DNA from 4 places in the Mesorhizobium sp. M0029 genome. Region 3 is predicted to be linked to each of the others. Evidence: riboswitches for the same ligand, from Rfam matches in the RefSeq annotation. Region 3 holds a riboswitch; each other region holds the start of a gene.
What was found. Region 3 has a riboswitch for cobalamin ahead of metE (5-methyltetrahydropteroyltriglutamate--homocysteine S-methyltransferase). Riboswitches for the same ligand answer to the same signal wherever they lie in the genome.
Positions count from the first base shown of each region.

Region 1: linked by a shared signal. The riboswitch ahead of NKJ76_RS08305 (aromatic ring-hydroxylating oxygenase subunit alpha) and the one ahead of metE (5-methyltetrahydropteroyltriglutamate--homocysteine S-methyltransferase) in region 3 are both predicted to bind cobalamin.
Region 2: linked by a shared signal. The riboswitch ahead of NKJ76_RS14245 (DUF1636 family protein) and the one ahead of metE (5-methyltetrahydropteroyltriglutamate--homocysteine S-methyltransferase) in region 3 are both predicted to bind cobalamin.
Region 4: linked by a shared signal. The riboswitch ahead of NKJ76_RS14020 (CbtB domain-containing protein) and the one ahead of metE (5-methyltetrahydropteroyltriglutamate--homocysteine S-methyltransferase) in region 3 are both predicted to bind cobalamin.

Region 1 is NZ_JAMYVF010000004.1:12,898-17,092, forward strand. Features, by position in the region: gene NKJ76_RS08295 (DUF680 domain-containing protein) at 1-131, opposite strand, end outside; gene NKJ76_RS08300 (DUF680 domain-containing protein) at 198-404, opposite strand; cobalamin riboswitch at 905-1,106, shown strand; gene NKJ76_RS08305 (aromatic ring-hydroxylating oxygenase subunit alpha) at 1,224-2,471, shown strand; gene NKJ76_RS08310 (FAD-binding oxidoreductase) at 2,509-3,609, shown strand; gene NKJ76_RS08315 (PqqD family protein) at 3,773-4,195, shown strand.
Region 2 is NZ_JAMYVF010000007.1:101,715-105,909, forward strand. Features, by position in the region: gene NKJ76_RS14240 (winged helix-turn-helix domain-containing protein) at 1-1,018, shown strand, start outside; cobalamin riboswitch at 1,048-1,252, shown strand; gene NKJ76_RS14245 (DUF1636 family protein) at 1,291-1,716, shown strand; gene cobW (cobalamin biosynthesis protein CobW) at 1,719-2,771, shown strand; gene cobN (cobaltochelatase subunit CobN) at 2,790-4,195, shown strand, end outside.
Region 3 is NZ_JAMYVF010000022.1:73,051-77,245, reverse strand. Features, by position in the region: gene metE (5-methyltetrahydropteroyltriglutamate--homocysteine S-methyltransferase) at 1-1,923, opposite strand, end outside; cobalamin riboswitch at 2,019-2,220, opposite strand; gene NKJ76_RS27555 (alpha,alpha-trehalose-phosphate synthase (UDP-forming)) at 2,789-4,195, opposite strand, start outside.
Region 4 is NZ_JAMYVF010000007.1:57,262-61,456, forward strand. Features, by position in the region: gene cobU (bifunctional adenosylcobinamide kinase/adenosylcobinamide-phosphate guanylyltransferase) at 1-62, opposite strand, end outside; gene NKJ76_RS14015 (CbtA family protein) at 55-858, opposite strand; gene NKJ76_RS14020 (CbtB domain-containing protein) at 874-1,053, opposite strand; cobalamin riboswitch at 1,090-1,284, opposite strand; gene NKJ76_RS14025 (gamma-glutamylcyclotransferase) at 1,352-2,044, opposite strand; gene NKJ76_RS14030 (aromatic ring-hydroxylating oxygenase subunit alpha) at 2,179-3,354, shown strand; gene NKJ76_RS14035 (MFS transporter) at 3,362-4,195, opposite strand, start outside.

The sequences.
Region 1 (4,195 bases), on a different contig from region 3:
GCCGTATGGCCACTATCGGTCGACGTAATCGCAGGCTGGTTGGCGCCGTTCGAACCGTAGTTGTCGCTGCCGGCGAAAGCGCTGCCGGAGATGGCCAAAATGGCGGCGGCAGCAAGGATGATCTTTTTCATTTCAAATACTCCTGAATTTTTTGGGATCCCGAGAGCGACGGGTTAGCCGCCCTTCTTTGGTCGGGATCAGCGATTGCCGTAGAGGTCGCGGTCGGCGCCCTGAACGACAGGCTGCTTGTCAGCGTGCGCCGGCTTCTGAATGGAAGCCGTATACGAGCTGTCGACCGAGACGGCTGGCTGGTTCGCACCATTGGAACCGTAATTGTCGCTACCGGCGAAGGCGCTGCCGGTGATCGCCAAAACGGCTGCGGCAGTGAGGATGATCTTTTTCATTTTTAGTACTCCAGTTTGTCTGTCCGTCTAGCGGCGTGTCTTGGGAGGAATTCGCGTCGTTCGGACAGCCCCGATGTGGGAAAGCCATAGGCTGGTTTCCAATCACGAAGTTGTTCCGTGTGGACCACGGTCCTGCACCTTGAAATTGTGCCAGGAAGTTCCTCTATGGTCATTTATCGCATTGTTTTCAGCTGCTTATGTCGAACCGAGTGGTTCGCTCCGGTGTCGGTTTCCGGGCCGTCGTTCACACCGTCCTGCACGCATTGTCAACAGAAACGAACCGTTCGGTTCGATTAGAGATTGCTAATAGTAACTTTTCGATACCGTTGAGCCATTTTTGCCCCCGATCGGAACTGGATCCGCAGCGATTCGAAACGGCGATGATGGCGTCGCAAGAAACGTCTCAGCTCTTTGACCGGCGGCGGGGGGCGTATGCCGCGCGTGTCGCGCCGCATGGATATGATGTCGCTTTCATGCCGACGTCGCGATCGCTGCCGTGATTAGATGATCGCATCTCAGGTGCCGCTTCGTGACGACGCAGCGGAGAATTGGGAAGCCGGTCAGAATCCGGCGCTGCCCCCGCAACGGTGGTGGAGTTCAAGTCGCAACGGGAGACCACTGGGCAAGAGCCTGGGAAGGTGTCGCGATGGTCCGCAAGGACAACTCCAGAGCCCGGAAACCAGCCCGAGATGCCTAGACTCGACTGATCGCGGTGGGCGGTCAAGAGGTGGATAGTGCATGTCCGGCGCCGCGCCGGCCTGCGTCCGATCCTTCCTCCATCACCACCAAGTTCAGTCCTTAAACCACGAGGACAGAACTATGGATACGCGCAACGACATGCTGAGGCTCCTGAACGGCCGCAAGCAAGGCTTTTCGCTGGAACAGCCCTTCTACACCGACCCGGACTATTTCAAGCTCGACATGGAGCTTATCTGGTATCGCGACTGGCTGTTCATCGGCCATGATTGCGAACTGCCGAAGCCCGGCAGCTATATCACCGTGCAGATCGGCGATTATCCGGTGGTGCTGGTCCGCGACCAGAAGGGCAACATCAACGCCTTTCACAATTCCTGCCGCCATCGCGGCAGCCGTGTCTGCAACACTGACAAGGGCATGGCGGCAAAGCTTGTCTGCCCCTATCACCAGTGGACCTACGAGCTTGACGGCCGGCTGCTGTTTGCCCGCCAGATGGCCGACGGTTTCGACAAGAGCCAGTTCGGCCTGAAGCCCGTCGCCTGCGAGAGCGTCGGCGGCTACATCTTCATCTGCCTGGCGAAAGAACCTGCCGACTTTGCGCCGATGCGCGCCATGATAGAGCCCTACCTCAAGCCGCACCGGCTGAATGAAGCCAAGGTCGCCTTCGAGAGCACCATCATCGAGAAGGGCAACTGGAAGCTGGTCTGGGAAAACAACCGCGAATGCTATCACTGCGCCGGCAATCATCCAGAGCTGTGCAAGACATTCCCCGAAGCGCCGACGGTGACCGGCGTGCAGGGCGCCGACAGCGATCCGGAGATGCTGGCGCACTGGGCGAAATGCGAGGCGGCGGGCCTGCCGAGCAAGTTCCGCATCGATCCGGCCGGGCAATACCGCGCCACCCGCGCGCCGCTGCTGCGCGATGCCGTCAGCTACACGATGTCGGGAAAGCGCGCGGTGACGAAGAACCTGTCCGACACTGTTGCCGCCGACCGCATCGGCACCTTGATGCACTACCACTATCCGACGACTTGGAACCACATACTGATCGACCATGCGGTCACCTTCCGGGTGCTGCCGATCAGCGCCACGCAAACCGCGGTGACGACCAAGTGGCTGGTGCACAAGGATGCGGTCGAGGGGGTCGACTACAACCTTGAGGAGCTCACCCATGTCTGGACCGAGACCAACGACCAGGACCGCCGCATCGTCGAGGAAAACGCCTTCGGCATCCTGTCTCCGGCCTATGAGCCCGGCCCCTATTCGGAGCTGCACGAGGGCGGCGTGATCCAGTTCGTCGAATGGTACGCGGCCTTCATCGGCCCGCGCCTTGCCGAAGGTGGCAGGCCGGCGCTGCGCAGCGTCGCGTGAGCTGGAGCAGGCGAAGAAGGACCGGAGGATGAATGCGATGACGGATCTTGGGCTCTATCGCCATCTCGACCAGATGGCGCCCTGGAACGATAGGCTGCAGGTGCTGGAAGTGATCGGCGTCAGCGACGAGGCGCCTGACGTCAAGACCTTCACCTTCCGCTCCGACAACCAGACCTGGTTCCGCTACAAGCCGGGCCAGTTCCTGACGCTGGAACTGCCGACACCGGACGGGCCGCTGATGCGCACCTATACGCTGTCGTCGTCGCCATCGCGGCCGTTTTCGATCGCGGTGACGGTCAAGGCGCAGGCCGGCAGCATCGGCACGCGCTGGATGTTCGACCATCTGGTGCCCGGTTCGCATGTCAAGGCCTACGGACCGGCCGGCGACTTCTCGTTGCACAGCCACCCGGCGGCCAAATACCTGTTCATTTCCGCCGGCTCCGGCGTGACGCCGATGATGTCGATGCTGCGCTGGCTGAACGACTGCGCGCCATGGACCGATGTCGGTTTCGTCAACTGCGCGCGGCGTGCCGAAGAGATCATCTTCCGCAAGGAACTCGAACTGCTCGGCGGCCATATGCCCGGCCTGTCGCTCGGCTTCATGATCGAGGAACGTTCCAGCCGCGAGGGCTGGTACGGTCATATGGGGCGCATCGACGCGATCCGGCTGCCCTTGCTGGCTCCGGATTTCCGCGAGCGCGAAATCTTCTGCTGCGGCCCCGATCCGTTCATGCGCGCCGTGCGCGGCATGCTGGATGCCGCCGGCTTCGACATGACGAAATACCATCAGGAGAGCTTTGCCGCGCCTGTGATGGAGGAAATTCCGGCGCCGTTTGCCTCCCCGGTCGAGGACGGCATCGCTGCACCTGTCGAAGCCGTGACGCCGATCCGCTTCTCGCTTTCGGAGGTCGATGCCGGCTGCGTCGCCGGCCAGACCGTGCTGCAGACCGCGCGCAGCTCGGGCGTGCGGATTCCCGCCGCCTGCGAGTTCGGCCTGTGCGGCACCTGCAAGGTGAAGAAGGTCTCCGGCGAAGTCGAGATGAGCCACAATGGCGGCATCCTCGACCACGAGATCGATGACGGTTTCATCCTTGCCTGCTGCTCGAAACCGTTGTCGGCGCTCGAAATCGAGGCTTGAGCGGCGCCGATATCACCGCAACGGTCGCCGACGCAGGCGTTGTGTTCGCGGGTCTTTGTCTTGCCAAGCATGGGCCGAGTGATTTAGACGCACTTAGGAAGGGCTTGGCAGACCGCGAAACCGGCGCATCCCTTCATGGGCGCATGGGACGGGGGACAGAGCGATGCAACAGCGGGTCTACGCGGTCGCAAGCAAGGACATCGTTTTCGAATCATTCGATGGCGAAGCCGTCGTTCTCGATCTTTCGAACGGCAAGTATTTCGGCTTTTCCAATTCCGGCAGCCGGGTCTGGCAGGCTTTGTCGTCCGGCGTCGCCACTGAAGCGCTGGTCGGAGCTGCCGCGGGCGCCGCAAAAATAAGCCTGGCCGACCTCGAAAGCTTCGTTGCCCGACTGCTCGATTTCGGGTTGCTTGCGCCAGCCGAAACACCGGCGCAACCGCTTTCAGGCGAGCTGTCGGCCGCGCTTGCTGCCAGCAATGAGCCGCTCAAGGTCGAGGTCCATGACGACCTTGCCGATCTCATCATTGTCGACCCGATCCATGAGGTCGAGGAACCTCTCGGCTGGCCGGCGGTGAAACAGGCATAA
Region 2 (4,195 bases), on a different contig from region 3:
TTCGCGGCTTGGCCCCTACCCGCTGGCTTTGCTCGACAATGCGGCCATCACCCGCAAACGCACGGTGTTCGAATACTGGGCGCATGAGGCCTCGTTCCTGCCGGTCGAGACCTACCCGCTGATGCGCTGGCGCATGCAGCGGGCCGAGCAAGGCGACGAAATGTATCTCGGCCTCGCCAAATGGGGCCGCGAGCACGCCGCCTATATCGAAGAGATCTACCGCGCGGTCGCCGAGCGCGGCCCGATTGCCGCTTCGGCACTGGAAGGCCAGAAAGGTTCGGGCGGCTGGTGGGGCTGGAGCCACGCCAAGCACGCCTTCGAATGGCTGTTCTGGGCCGGACGCATCACCACGGCGCACCGCCGTGGCTTCGAGCGTTTCTACGACCTGCCCGAGCGCGTGCTGCCGCAGGCGATCCTCGATCTGCCGGTGCCGGCGGCCGAGGACGCGCACCGCGAATTGCTGCGCATTTCCGCCCGCGCCCACGGCATCGCGACGTCGGGTGACCTGCGCGATTATTTCCGCTTGTCGCCGGCCGACATGAAGGGCCGGTTGGAGGAACTGGTTGAGATGGGCGAGTTGCTGCCGGTAAACGTCGAAGGCTGGGACAAGCCGGCTTACCTCTATAAGGACGCCCGTCTGCCGCGAAAGATCGAGGCCCGCGCGCTACTGGCGCCCTTCGATCCGGTGGTCTTCGAGCGCTCGCGCACCGAGCGCCTGTTCGATTTCCACTACCGCATCGAGATCTACACCCCGGCTGACAAGCGCCAATATGGCTACTACGTGCTGCCCTTCCTGCTCGGCGACCGGATCGTCGCCCGCGTCGATCTCAAGGCCGACCGCCCGGCCAGCGTGCTGCGCGTCCACGCCGCCTACGCCGAACCCGGCGCGCCGCCGGAAACTGCCGCAGAGCTGTTCGAGGAATTGAAGCAGATGCAGGGCTGGCTTGGCCTTGAGCGCATCGAAGTGGCGCCGGCCGGCAATCTGGGGAAACCCCTGGCCGACATCGCCATGTCGTAGCAGCGCGTTGACACAACTCCCCGCAAAAGCCTAAATCCGCTGCAGACGGTCCCCTGCCCGCAACGGCAAGGGCCAAGAGGGAATGCGGTGCGGGATTTCGGTCCCAAATCCGCGGCTGTCCCCGCAACTGTAAGCGACGAGCCAAGGCCGAAAGCCACTGGGTAACACCGGGAAGGCGGCTAACCAAGGCGACGACCCGCGAGCCAGGAGACCTGCCGTCTGAGACAAAGTATCCGATCGCCTGGCGGGTTTCCGGGCAAGGAGCACGGTTTTTGGACCAGAACAGCAGTTTTTCGGCTGGCACAGCGGACATTGCGTCCGGGGACAACGACGCCCTGACCGGCGTGACCGTCATCGTCTGCGCCTCCTGCCGCGATGAGACCGGTTCCGACGCCCATCCGCGCGCCGGCGAATTGCTGGCTGAGGACACACGCCGCGCCGCTGCCGGCGATATCCGGGTCCGCACCGCCGAATGTCTCGGCAATTGCAAGCGCCGCCTCAGCGCCGCGGTCCTGCGCGATGGCTGCTGGAGCTATGTCTTCGGCGATCTGACCGCAACCAGCGGCGCCGACCTCGTTACCGGCGCAAAGCTCTTCGCGACTTCGGCCGACGGCCTCATCCCGTGGCGCGGCCGGCCCGATAGCCTCAAGCGCGGCCTCGTTGCCCGCATCCCACCCCTCGACATGCTGAAGGACTGACGATGAACGCTTCAAACCCGGCCGCCAACCTCTCCCGTGTTCCCTGCACTGTCGTTACAGGCTTCCTCGGCGCCGGCAAGACGACGCTGGTCCGCCATCTCCTGGAAAATGCCGGCGGCAAGCGCATCGCCATCATCGTCAACGAGTTCGGCGACATCGGCATCGACGGGGAAATCCTGAAAGGCTGCGGCATCGACACCTGCCCCGAGGAAAACATCGTCGAACTGGCCAATGGCTGCATCTGCTGTACAGTCGCCGACGATTTCGTGCCCGCCCTCGACAAGATCCTCGCGCTGACACCGAAGGTTGACCACATCCTGATCGAGACCTCGGGCCTGGCTCTGCCCAAGCCGCTGGTCCAGGCGTTCCAGTGGCCGAGCGTGAAGAGCCGGGTAACCGTCGACGGTGTCATCGCCGTGGTAGACGGCCCGGCGCTGGCCGAAGGCCGAGTCGCCAACGACATGGACGCTTTGCAGGCACAGCGCGCTCAGGACGAGACGCTCGACCATGACGATCCTGTCGAAGAAGTGTTCGAGGACCAGATCGCCTGCGCCGATTTGATCATCCTGTCGAAGAGCGATCTGATGGACGCCCCCGGTTCGGCCCGCGCCAACGCCATCATCAATGAACATTCCGCCCGCGCGGTAAAAATCGTGCCGACTGCGCATGGCAAGGTCGACCCGTCGGTGCTGCTTGGCCTCGGTCTCGCCGTCGAAGACGACATCGAGAACCGCAAGTCGCATCACGACGGCGCTTTCGATCATGAGCATGACGATTTCGACACCTTCATCGTCGACATCCCCTCGATCACCAATCCGGACGAACTGGCAAAGCGCGTCGCTGCCGCCGCCGAACAGGAAAACGTGCTTCGCGTGAAAGGCTTCGTCGAGGTCGGCGGCAAGCCGATGCGGCTTTTGCTGCAGGCCGTCGGCCCACGCGTCAACCATTACTATGACCGCGCCTGGACGGCCGAGGACGATCGCCGCTCGCGTCTCGTCGTCATTGGCCTGAAGGGGCTGAACCGTCCGGCGATCGAGCGTATACTCGCCGGTTGATCTCAGGCACGAGCCGCGATGCACATACTCACCACGACCTCCGCCTCGCTCGACGATCTCGCCGAGCCGGTTGATCTCCGGCAGACGCCGGCGGATATCGTGGCGCTGTCCTTCACCGACAGCGACCTCGCCGGCCTCGCGGCGGCCTGGAAGGCCGATGCCGCCCGCCTGCCGTCGATGCGGCTGGCGGCGTTGCGCGACCTGCGTCATCCCATGTCCGTGGACCTCTGGATCGACAGCGTCGCCCGCCAGGCCAAGGTGATCTTGGTGCGCATCCTCGGCGGCTATGACTGGTGGCGCTATGGCTGCGACCAACTCGCGGTGACTGCTCGCGAACGTGGCATCAAGCTGGCGCTGCTGCCTGGTGAAAGCCATGACGAGGACCTCAGGCTGATCGAAGCCTCGACGCTGCCGCGCGAGGAGCAGGACGGCCTGCTGGGCTATTTCCGCGAGGGCGGGCCGGAGAATATGGCAGCGCTGATGCAGCGGCTGGCGGGGTTGGCTGGGCAGGATGCGGCGGCGGCTGAGCCGGTCAGCGTGCCGAAAGCTGGCTACTACGAGCCAGGCTGCGGCGTCGTAGGCAAGTTGGATTTTGCCGATGTCGGCGTTCCTTCACACCCCCCTCTGTCCTGCCGGACATCTCCCCCGCAAGGGGGGAGATCAGCCGGCGCGGACCTCGGCACTTTTTCTGCCCAGCCGATAATAGATTCCTCTGCAACATCCCCGATCGGCGAAAGCGTCGATGACAGCGCAATCTCCCCCCTTGCGGGGGAGATGTCCGGCAGGACAGAGGGGGGTGGGCGGGAACTCGGCGCAGACAACATCAACCCTCCCATCATCCCCATCCTCTTCTACCGCTCGATGCTGCTGGCCGCCGATGTCGCGCCAATCGATGCCCTCTTTGATGCACTCCGCCAGCGCGGCATGAGACCGATCCCGATCTTCGTCTCCAGCCTCAAAGACCCGACCTCCCTGGCCTTCGTCGAAACTGCTCTGGCCGCGCTCAACCCCGCCGCCATCATCACCGCGACCGCCTTCGCTTCCGGCGCCGAACCGGGCGTCGAAACCTTGTTCGACCGCGCCGGCGTGCCTGTCTTCCAGGTCATCGTCGCCACCACCCGCCGCGACGTCTGGGACAACAACCAGCGCGGCCTGGCGCCCGCCGACCTCGCCATGCATGTCGTGCTGCCCGAACTCGACGGCCGCATCCTCGCCAGCGCGATTTCCTTCAAGGGCGAGAGCGAGACCGACCCGGCGCTCGGCCACCGCGCCTTCGCCAACCGCCCGGAACCGGATCGCGTGGCGCAAGTGGCGGACAGGCTAGCGGCGTTCACACGGTTGCAGCAGACGCCCCGCGCGACGCGTAAGTTGGCGATCCTCATTCCGGACTATCCGAGCGCGCCCGGCCGCACTGGCTATGCAGT
Region 3 (4,195 bases):
CCAGTCAGATTGGCGCAGTGGCAATCCTTCGCGAAAGGCGGCCTCATCGATCTGGACCATCCTTGCGCCGGACCTTTCGAGATCCGTCACTTCGTCGCGGATGGCGAGCGCGATCTGGCGGCAGGCTTCGGAGCGGGGTACGTCGTCGCGAACAAAAGACCAGTTGAGAATGGTGACTGGGCCTGTGAGCATTCCCTTCACGGGCTTTTCCGTAAGCGACTGGGCGAATTGCCACCAGCGCACTGTCATCGGATTGCGCCTCGATACGTCGCCGAAAATGATGGGGGGACGCACGTAGCGCGACCCATAGCTTTGTACCCAGGCATGCTGGGTGAACGCGAAGCCGGACAACTGCTCGCCGAAATGCTGTACCATGTCGTTTCGCTCGAACTCACCGTGCACCAGCACGTCCAGCCCGATCTCTTCCTGCCAGCGAATTGCAGCCTCGATCTCCTTCTTCAGGAACGTCTCATAGTCGACATAGCTCAGCTGGCCCTTCGCATGAGCGGCCCGCGCCTTGCGTACCTGCGGCGTCTGCGGGAAGGACCCGATGGTCGTCGTCGGGAACGGCGGCAGCCCGAGTGAGCCGGCTTGGACTCTGGAGCGCTCGCCAAAAGCGCTCTCTCGTCGCTTCGCGCTGTCCTCAATGCTAGCGATCCGCCCCTGAACAAGCGGGTCATGGATCCTCGTGGATGTCACGCGCGTGGCGGCAGCCTCGGCAGACGCTTTCAACGCGCCTGCCACCGCATCCCTGCCTTGGGACAGGGCCCGGGCCAGCAAGACCAGCTCGTCGGTCTTCTGGGCCGCGAAGGCGAGCCACGACCTGATGTCGGCGTCGAGTTCCGTCTCCATGCGCAGATCAATCGGCACATGCAGCATCGAGCAAGAAGGCGCGATCTCGACGCGGTCCAAGGGCCAGCCGGCGACGATCGGTTTGATGCGGTCGAGAATGGCGGGCAGGTTCGCACGCCAGACGTTGCGGCCATCGATCAAGCCAAGCGAGAGCACCAGATCCTTCGGAGCGAGCCGACCCACCGTTTCCAGCTGCTCGGGAGCGCGCACGAGATCAATATGCAGCCCGGCCAGGGGCAGAGAAACCGCGGTTTCGAGATTGTCTCCCAGCGACCCGAAATACGTAGCCAGCATGATCTTCAGCTCGGGCGCGGCTTTCGACAGCTGGCCATAGGCGAATTCGAACGCAGCTCGTTCGTTCGGGTTCAGATCGAGGACAAGCGCTGGCTCATCGATCTGCACCCAGTCGGCTCCCGACAGCTTCAGCTTCTGCAGGACTTGCTCGTAAACGGGCAGCAGCCGCGGTAGGAGCGCGATGGGACCGAACCCCTCGGCAGGCGATTTCGCCAGCTTGAGGAAGGTGATGGGTCCAAGGATGACTGGGCGTGTGTGAATGCCGAGAGCTTTAGCCTCGAGGAAATAATCGACCGGCTTCGATGACGAGAGGGCGAACGTCTGATCATCATCGAGTTCCGGCACAATGTAGTGGTAGTTGGTGTCAAACCACTTGGTCATTTCCATCGCGGTTACACCAGGTCCATGAGCCTCCTCCTGGTGACCAGCGTGTCCACAATCCTCCGTCTGACCCTGGTTGCCGCGCGCCATTGCGAAGTAGATGTCAAGTGGGACCTCGCCGCTATTCCAGCCGTAACGGGATGGAACGGCCCCGACCATGGCTGCGGTGTCGAGCACATGGTCGTAAAGCGAGAAGTCGTTCGACGGGATTTTCGACACGCCGCGATCGCGCTGCTCTTCCCAGCTAGCGGCACGGAGCGCCTTCGACGTCGTGAGAAGGTCGCCAGCGGACGATGTTCCGGACCAGTAGCTTTCAAGCGCGAATTTCAGTTCTCGCCGACGACCGAAGCGCGGCACGCCGAGCGTTGCTACAGGAATTTCCTGAGAGTCAGTCATGTCATACCCCGATGGTTGGGGCGCCGATGACAAGGAAGGCGCTAGCAGGCCGGCACGAACGCCGGCTTGCAGCGGCCACCGAGACACCCCGCCCGTGGACGTAATTCGCCGTGGCAGGTCTCCTGGCTCGCGGGGTCATAGCCTCTACCCGTCTTCCTGAGGGTATTCGCCTCAGTGACATGAGTGGGGTTGGCTCGCCGCTAACAGTTGCGGGGGCAGCGCCGGCATTGCACCGGCTTCCCTCTTAGCTCCGCTGCGGCAGCGCCGCACGCGAGAACCACGACACGCAGACAATCACAGCAGTCCGCTCTTTTGTCAATGACGCATAACGAAATGTTTATGTCGTTATGTGATTTCGCTTTTACGCTTGTCTAACATTGTGAAATATTCAGTCGCCCATTGGCGGCGCTGCTCCGCTGCCACCATAGTCCAACTAATGGATCCCTGTCGGGCTGCGACATCCCTCGCAGGTCGCCGATGAAGGATTTCGGACAAGACTTCAAGCGCGTGACAACGTCATTAGAATGCAGAAGATCGCATTGGTGGCGATGTTTAACGATGCGGCCGCAAGCCGTGCGTGCGTGGTAGAAGCGGTTTTCTCGGAGTGAGCGCCAAACCGTGGTCCGAGGGGAATTGGCACGCCAGTCGTCATCACGGGTGACTAGGCAATCGTGATGACTCCGCTCGGCGGCAAGAGACCACACTGACGGAGCCTGGCTCAAGGGTCTGATGCAAAGCCCGACTGTGGTCCCGATAAGCCGCTTAAGCCGCATTCAGGCGGTCAGGATAAGTATCTCTCTCTCCAAGCGCTCGGCATTGAGGGATGCGCAAATGCAGGCAAAGCTCGCGTGCTTCATATTCTGCATCATACGATCGGCAGGACCCAGTTTTTATCCAGTGCACGCGTCAGCGCGGTGTGCAATTCTGGCTCGGTCCGATACGAAGGCATTTGGGCCTCGCTGATCCAGCCCAAGCCAACATAGTGGAAGTGATCCGCAGGGACCGTAACCCGGCTGCTGTCCAGTTGCCGAACGAAGTCCGCTGACCAATGGTGGATCGTATACGCTTCAAGTTTGTCCATCATCCTCCGCCAGCGTTGGATGCGTTCTTCGCGCGGCATGCTGGCCGCTCTTGAGATCGCGGTAGCTATCTCGTCGGAGAGCCTCGGATTTACCAGCAGGGCGTCCTCGCCGAAGTCTTCGGCCGCGCCGGCAAACTTCGATAACACCAGAACGCCAGGGTCGCTCGGATCTTGTGCAGCAATGTATTCTTTCGCCACAAGATTCATGCCATCGCGCAACGGCGTCACAACGCAAACACGCGCGGCTCTGTAAAGACCCGCTATCTCAGCTTGGGTGAACGACCTGTTCTCATAGATAATCGGCATCCACTCGTCCGTGCCATGCCGGTTGTTGACTTGATTGACGAGTCTTTCGACGTCGCGCCGATATTCGCTGTACGCTTGGATGTCGCCACGTGAGGGAGTTGCGATTTGCAAGAGCGAGACACGTTGCGGCTCGACTGCCAGCAGATCGAAAGCTTTAATCCGATTGTCGATGCCCTTGGTGTAGTCGAGCCGATCGACGCCGATAACTAGCTTTGCTCCGCCAAGTTTCAACTGCGAAATGTAGGCTTTCTGCGCCTCAAGCGAATCTGCGGCACACTGTTCGAATTGCTTCGGATCGATACCTATAGGAAAATTTTGGCATTGCGTCTGGCCATGGTCCGAGAAAACGACCCCGTTCTTGCTCTCCAGCCCCAAATGAGATTGGACACAGGCGAGGAAATTGCTCACATCACGGTCGGTCTGGAAACCGAGCAGATCATACTCGAGCATACATTTCATTAGCTCGCCAGAATTGGGCACGCGCTCCATCATGTCAGACTCGGGCCATGGCGTATGCAGGAAATGGCCGATCGGCCGGTCAATGCCGAGTCTGTGCAAATCAGCGCCGAGCGGCAGGAAATGGTAGTCATGAACCCAGTAGACTGCGTTATCTCCCAATTCGGACACCGCGCGCGCCATGAAGGCATTGACGTCGCGATAACTTTTATAATCCTCTTCCGAGCCTGAGATCCGGTCCGGCAGCGAGTGGAGCGCCGGCCACAATATTGAATTTGCAAAACCTTGATAGTACCGAGAATAGTCCGCTGCCGGCCCATCGAGCCACCCGATTTGACCTTTGCCACGCTGCACGAGGGGCACCTGTTGCTTATCCCCGTCGCCCAGATGCTCGGAAAAACCTACCCAGACCGCGCCGGAACGCTCCAC
Region 4 (4,195 bases), on a different contig from region 3:
GCATGCGCGCTCTTGCCGGAGCGCGCCCCGCCGATGATGAAGGTCAAACTGCGATCAGGCAAAGCTGTCGCGCAGGCTGGTCGCGGTGCCGGCGAAGCGCGCGCGCACTATGCCGACAACTGCGCCGAGCACCAGCCAGAACACCAGATTGGTCAGCGTCACCGCCACCACGAACTGATGATGCAGGCCCTCCGGGATCGGCGTTACGAAACTGTCAGGCTGCGGCGCGCCGACAATATGCGGGGCGACGATCAGGACGACGGCGAGCACGGTCAGGGGCGCCGACGTGCGGAAGGTGATAAGGGCAAGACCGATCGCCGTTGTCATCACCGTTGCCCACCACCAGATCTGGCGCTGCATGAGATCGGCCGCCGGCATTGCCGGCAGTTCCGGCGGCAGGCCGAGGCCCGGCGCCAGCGTGAACACGGCAAAGCCGGCCAAGCCCCAGAACACGCCCTGGCGCCAGCTGCCGATGCCGCCGGCGAACTCGGAAACCGCCACCAGGACCAGCGCGAAGCCGATGCCGGTGACGATATTGGCGACGACACTGAAGGCGAAACGCTCGAAGCCGTCGGCCGGCGCCCAGCCTTCGTCCTCCGCCGGCGCGGCTGCTTCAGCCGGGGCTGCGCTGCTCACCGCATTTTCCGCCGGCGCGGCGGTGCTCATGGCATCGGTGTCCGCAGCGTTGGCGGCGGGCGCCGCGGCATGCTGATGCTCATGGCCGCCACCAGCCTTTTCGTAGACCTCCGCCTTGAGGATCAGCGGCACGGTGGCGTAGGCCTGCATGCAGGCGAGAGCGACACCCGCCACGAGCCCTGCGATCGCCGCGATGAACACGACGTTGCGAAACAGGTTCATGATGTCAGATCCTCGTCAGTGGCAGGGAAACGCCATCGAATGGCGATAGTCGTGCGCCGCATTGTGGACCGCATCGATATGCGAGAAACCGACAACGCCGACGACGAAAATGCCCAGAAACGCGCTAAGCACGAGCTGCATGAAGCGCGACTGCGAGGAGACGGATGCGCCGAGGGAGACGGAAGCGGTATTCATATCTTGTCCTTTCGCCCTCCACCCGAGGGCATCGAAGTCAGTTCCCTGTCGCCGGCAGGTCTCCTGGCTCGCGGATCAGCGCCCTTCCCCACCTTCCCGAGGAAAAATCCTCAGTGGCTTGGAGAGGACTACCGCACACAGTTGCGGGGGCAGCCACGGCATTGGGCAACAAGTCAGCCCTCACCGCATTCCCTCTTGGTCCCTAACGGAACCGACGACATGCATGACTATAGGCTGAAACGGCCGCATCCGGCAAACCAAATTCCGCCGGCCAACAGCGCGAATGCGCCATGCGGCGTTACGGGTTCAACGCGGTGATCCGCTCGGCAACCAGCCGCTGCAGCCGCCACAGATGGCGATCGTGAATGCCGCGCTCTTCAAGGTTTTTCACCGTGTTGTAGAGATAGTCGGCGCCCGATCCCCAGTGCCCGCAGGACGTGGCCAGCCTTTCGACGATCTTGCCTTCGTCGAGCGGGCCGGAATAGGTCAGGCCGTTGCGGTTGATCACGAAGGCCAATGCCCTGAGCGGTCCGGCCTCGCTTGCAAGCTTCAGCATGCGCGGCCGGTAGCTTGTCGGCTTCAGCGTGACTTCGCGCCGGAAAAGCCGGCCCAACTGCTCGCGCCGGTTATTGTCGGTCAGCCGAAAGGCGACGCCCTTGCATTGTCCGCCACGGTCCAGCGCCATCATCAGGCCGGGGCTGACCTTGGTGCCGCGCCAGCGCGTCATGTTCATGCAAAAGGACCGATGCCAGCCGCGCGCCAGCGCAACGCGGTCCTCGACATAATCTATTTCCGGTTTCCAGATCAGCGATCCATAGCCGAACAGCCATAGCGGTTCGCTATCCGGGAGTTCGACCTGCAATTCATCCAGAAGCGCGTCATAGTCGGCTTCATCGAGATGCATCGCGTCCGGATCAGGCCCGGGGTCCCTGATCTCGCGCCAGCAGCGCGCGACCAGCTCCGGCGTAAGCGACATCTGTCGTGCGGCCACGTCCGAATCCCCCCAATTCCGAATGTCCCATGTCCACGACATGATTATGCGCCGCGCCTGCAACCGGCAATGCGGCACTCTGATTGACAAACGATTTGCCGGGGTGTCGGCTGACGCTTCATAGGAAGCCAGCCATGCATCCCAACCCGAGCGAGCGCGACCCCTATAACGGCCTGAGCCGGGCCGAACCGACGCTACCGTCATCGGCCTATTGGGATAGCGAGGCTTACCAGCGCGATCTCGAGGCCATCTGGTACAAAAGCTGGCTGCTCGTCTGCCGCGAGGCCGATCTTGCCCAGCCTTTGGCATTCAGGACATTCCGCGTCGGCACGCAGGAAATCGTCGTGCTTCGCGACGACACCGGCGAGTTGCGCGCCTTCCACAACACCTGCCGGCATCGCGGCTCGCAGCTTTGCCAGGAAAGCGAGGGCCGGCTGAAAGCGCGGCTCATCACTTGCCCCTACCATGCCTGGTCCTACTCGCTGCGCGGCGATCTCGTGCGCGTTCCCTCGAAATCGCTGCCAGATGGTTTCGACAAGGCAGATCATCCGCTCTACCGGGTGGCGCTGTCGGTGTGGCGCGGCTTTGTCTTTGTGAACCTTCAGCAGGCGACGGCCGGCTCCGCCGAGACCTCCTTCGATCCCGCATCCGGCGACCTCGCCAACTGGCCGCTGGAAACGCTGGTATCAGGCCATGTCCTGCGCAAGGTGATGAACTGCAACTGGAAGATCTTCTGGGAGAACTTCAACGAGTGCCTGCATTGCCCAGGCGTCCACAAGGACCTGTCTCGGCTGGTGCCGATATACGGCCGCGGCCTGATGAGCCGGCACGACGACCCCGACTGGGTCCGCCATGCCGACAATGACGCACCGGAGTTTTCGGGTGGCCTGCGCGCCGGCGCCGAGACCTGGTCGCGCGACGGACATGCCCATGGCCCGGTCTTCCCGGGCCTGACGCCAGCCGAGCGTGCGGCCGGACAGACCTATGCCACCAGCCTGCCCTCGATGTTCATCGTCGGCCATGTCGATTATGTCAGGACGGTGCGACTGATGCCGCTCGGTCCCGAACAGACCGAACTCACCGCCGAATGGCTGTTCGCGCCCGAGGCGCTGGCTGAGACGGACATCGACAATGTCGTCGCCTTCGGCACCCAGGTGCTGGAGGAGGATGCCGCGATCTGCGAGATCAACCAGAAAGGCCTGCGCTCCATGCGTCACGCGGCCGGCGTGCTGATGCCGGAGGAGTACGATCTGCACCGCTTCCACAACTGGGTGCGCGAGCGGCATGCAGCGCTTGAGGCAACCGCCTGATCGGCGACTAAAGCGACTTCGGCAGATAGCGCCAGGTGATAAAGCCGCAAACAGCGGCCAGAATGCCCAGCGTCACGAACACCGAGCCGAGGCCGAAAAACGCCAGCACCACCGAATAGACCAGCGGCGGCGTCAGCTCGGAAAAGTCGAGATAGGTGCGGTAGACCGCGGCCATCTGCGCCCGCTCATAGGACCGCACCGAGCGCATGAAGGCGGTCGAGCCCAGTGCATCGAGCGCGATGGTGAAGAAGGCGCCGCAGAGCAGGAAAAAGCCCGTAAGCAGCGGCGCGGTAGTGCCGACCGCGCCCGCCGCAAGCAGCGTCGCCGACATCGCGAAATAGGCGAAGGTCATGGTGCGCCGGCCGCCGAAGCGTTTTCCCGCTTTGCCCCAGAAGATCGCCATGAACAACAGCGCATTGCCGGCCGAAACCAGCAGGCCGCCGGCAAGCTTGCCCTCGCCGGTAATCACCATGAACAGCGGCCCGTAGACGAAGAACGTCGTCCAGAAGCAGGAGCGGCCGAAGGCGATCAGCCAGGCCAGCCTGAGCCTGGGTTGTGCTACGAAGCGGCCGATATTGGCCAGCGGATTGGCCGGCCGTGTCTTGCCCGGCCGGATCGACCGGTTGTCGCCCAGCCTGTAGGTCCAGAACAGCGCCAGCAAGGCCAACGCAAACACCGCGACCGCGCCATGCGCGGCATAGATGCCGTAGCGTGTGTAGAGGAAGATGCCGAGTGTCGGCCCGCCGGTCCAGGCCAGCATCGACCACGCCATGCGCAGCGATTCGGCCTGCATGAAATCGGTCTTGCGGATGTGGTCCATGATGTAGAGGTTGAGCGTGAT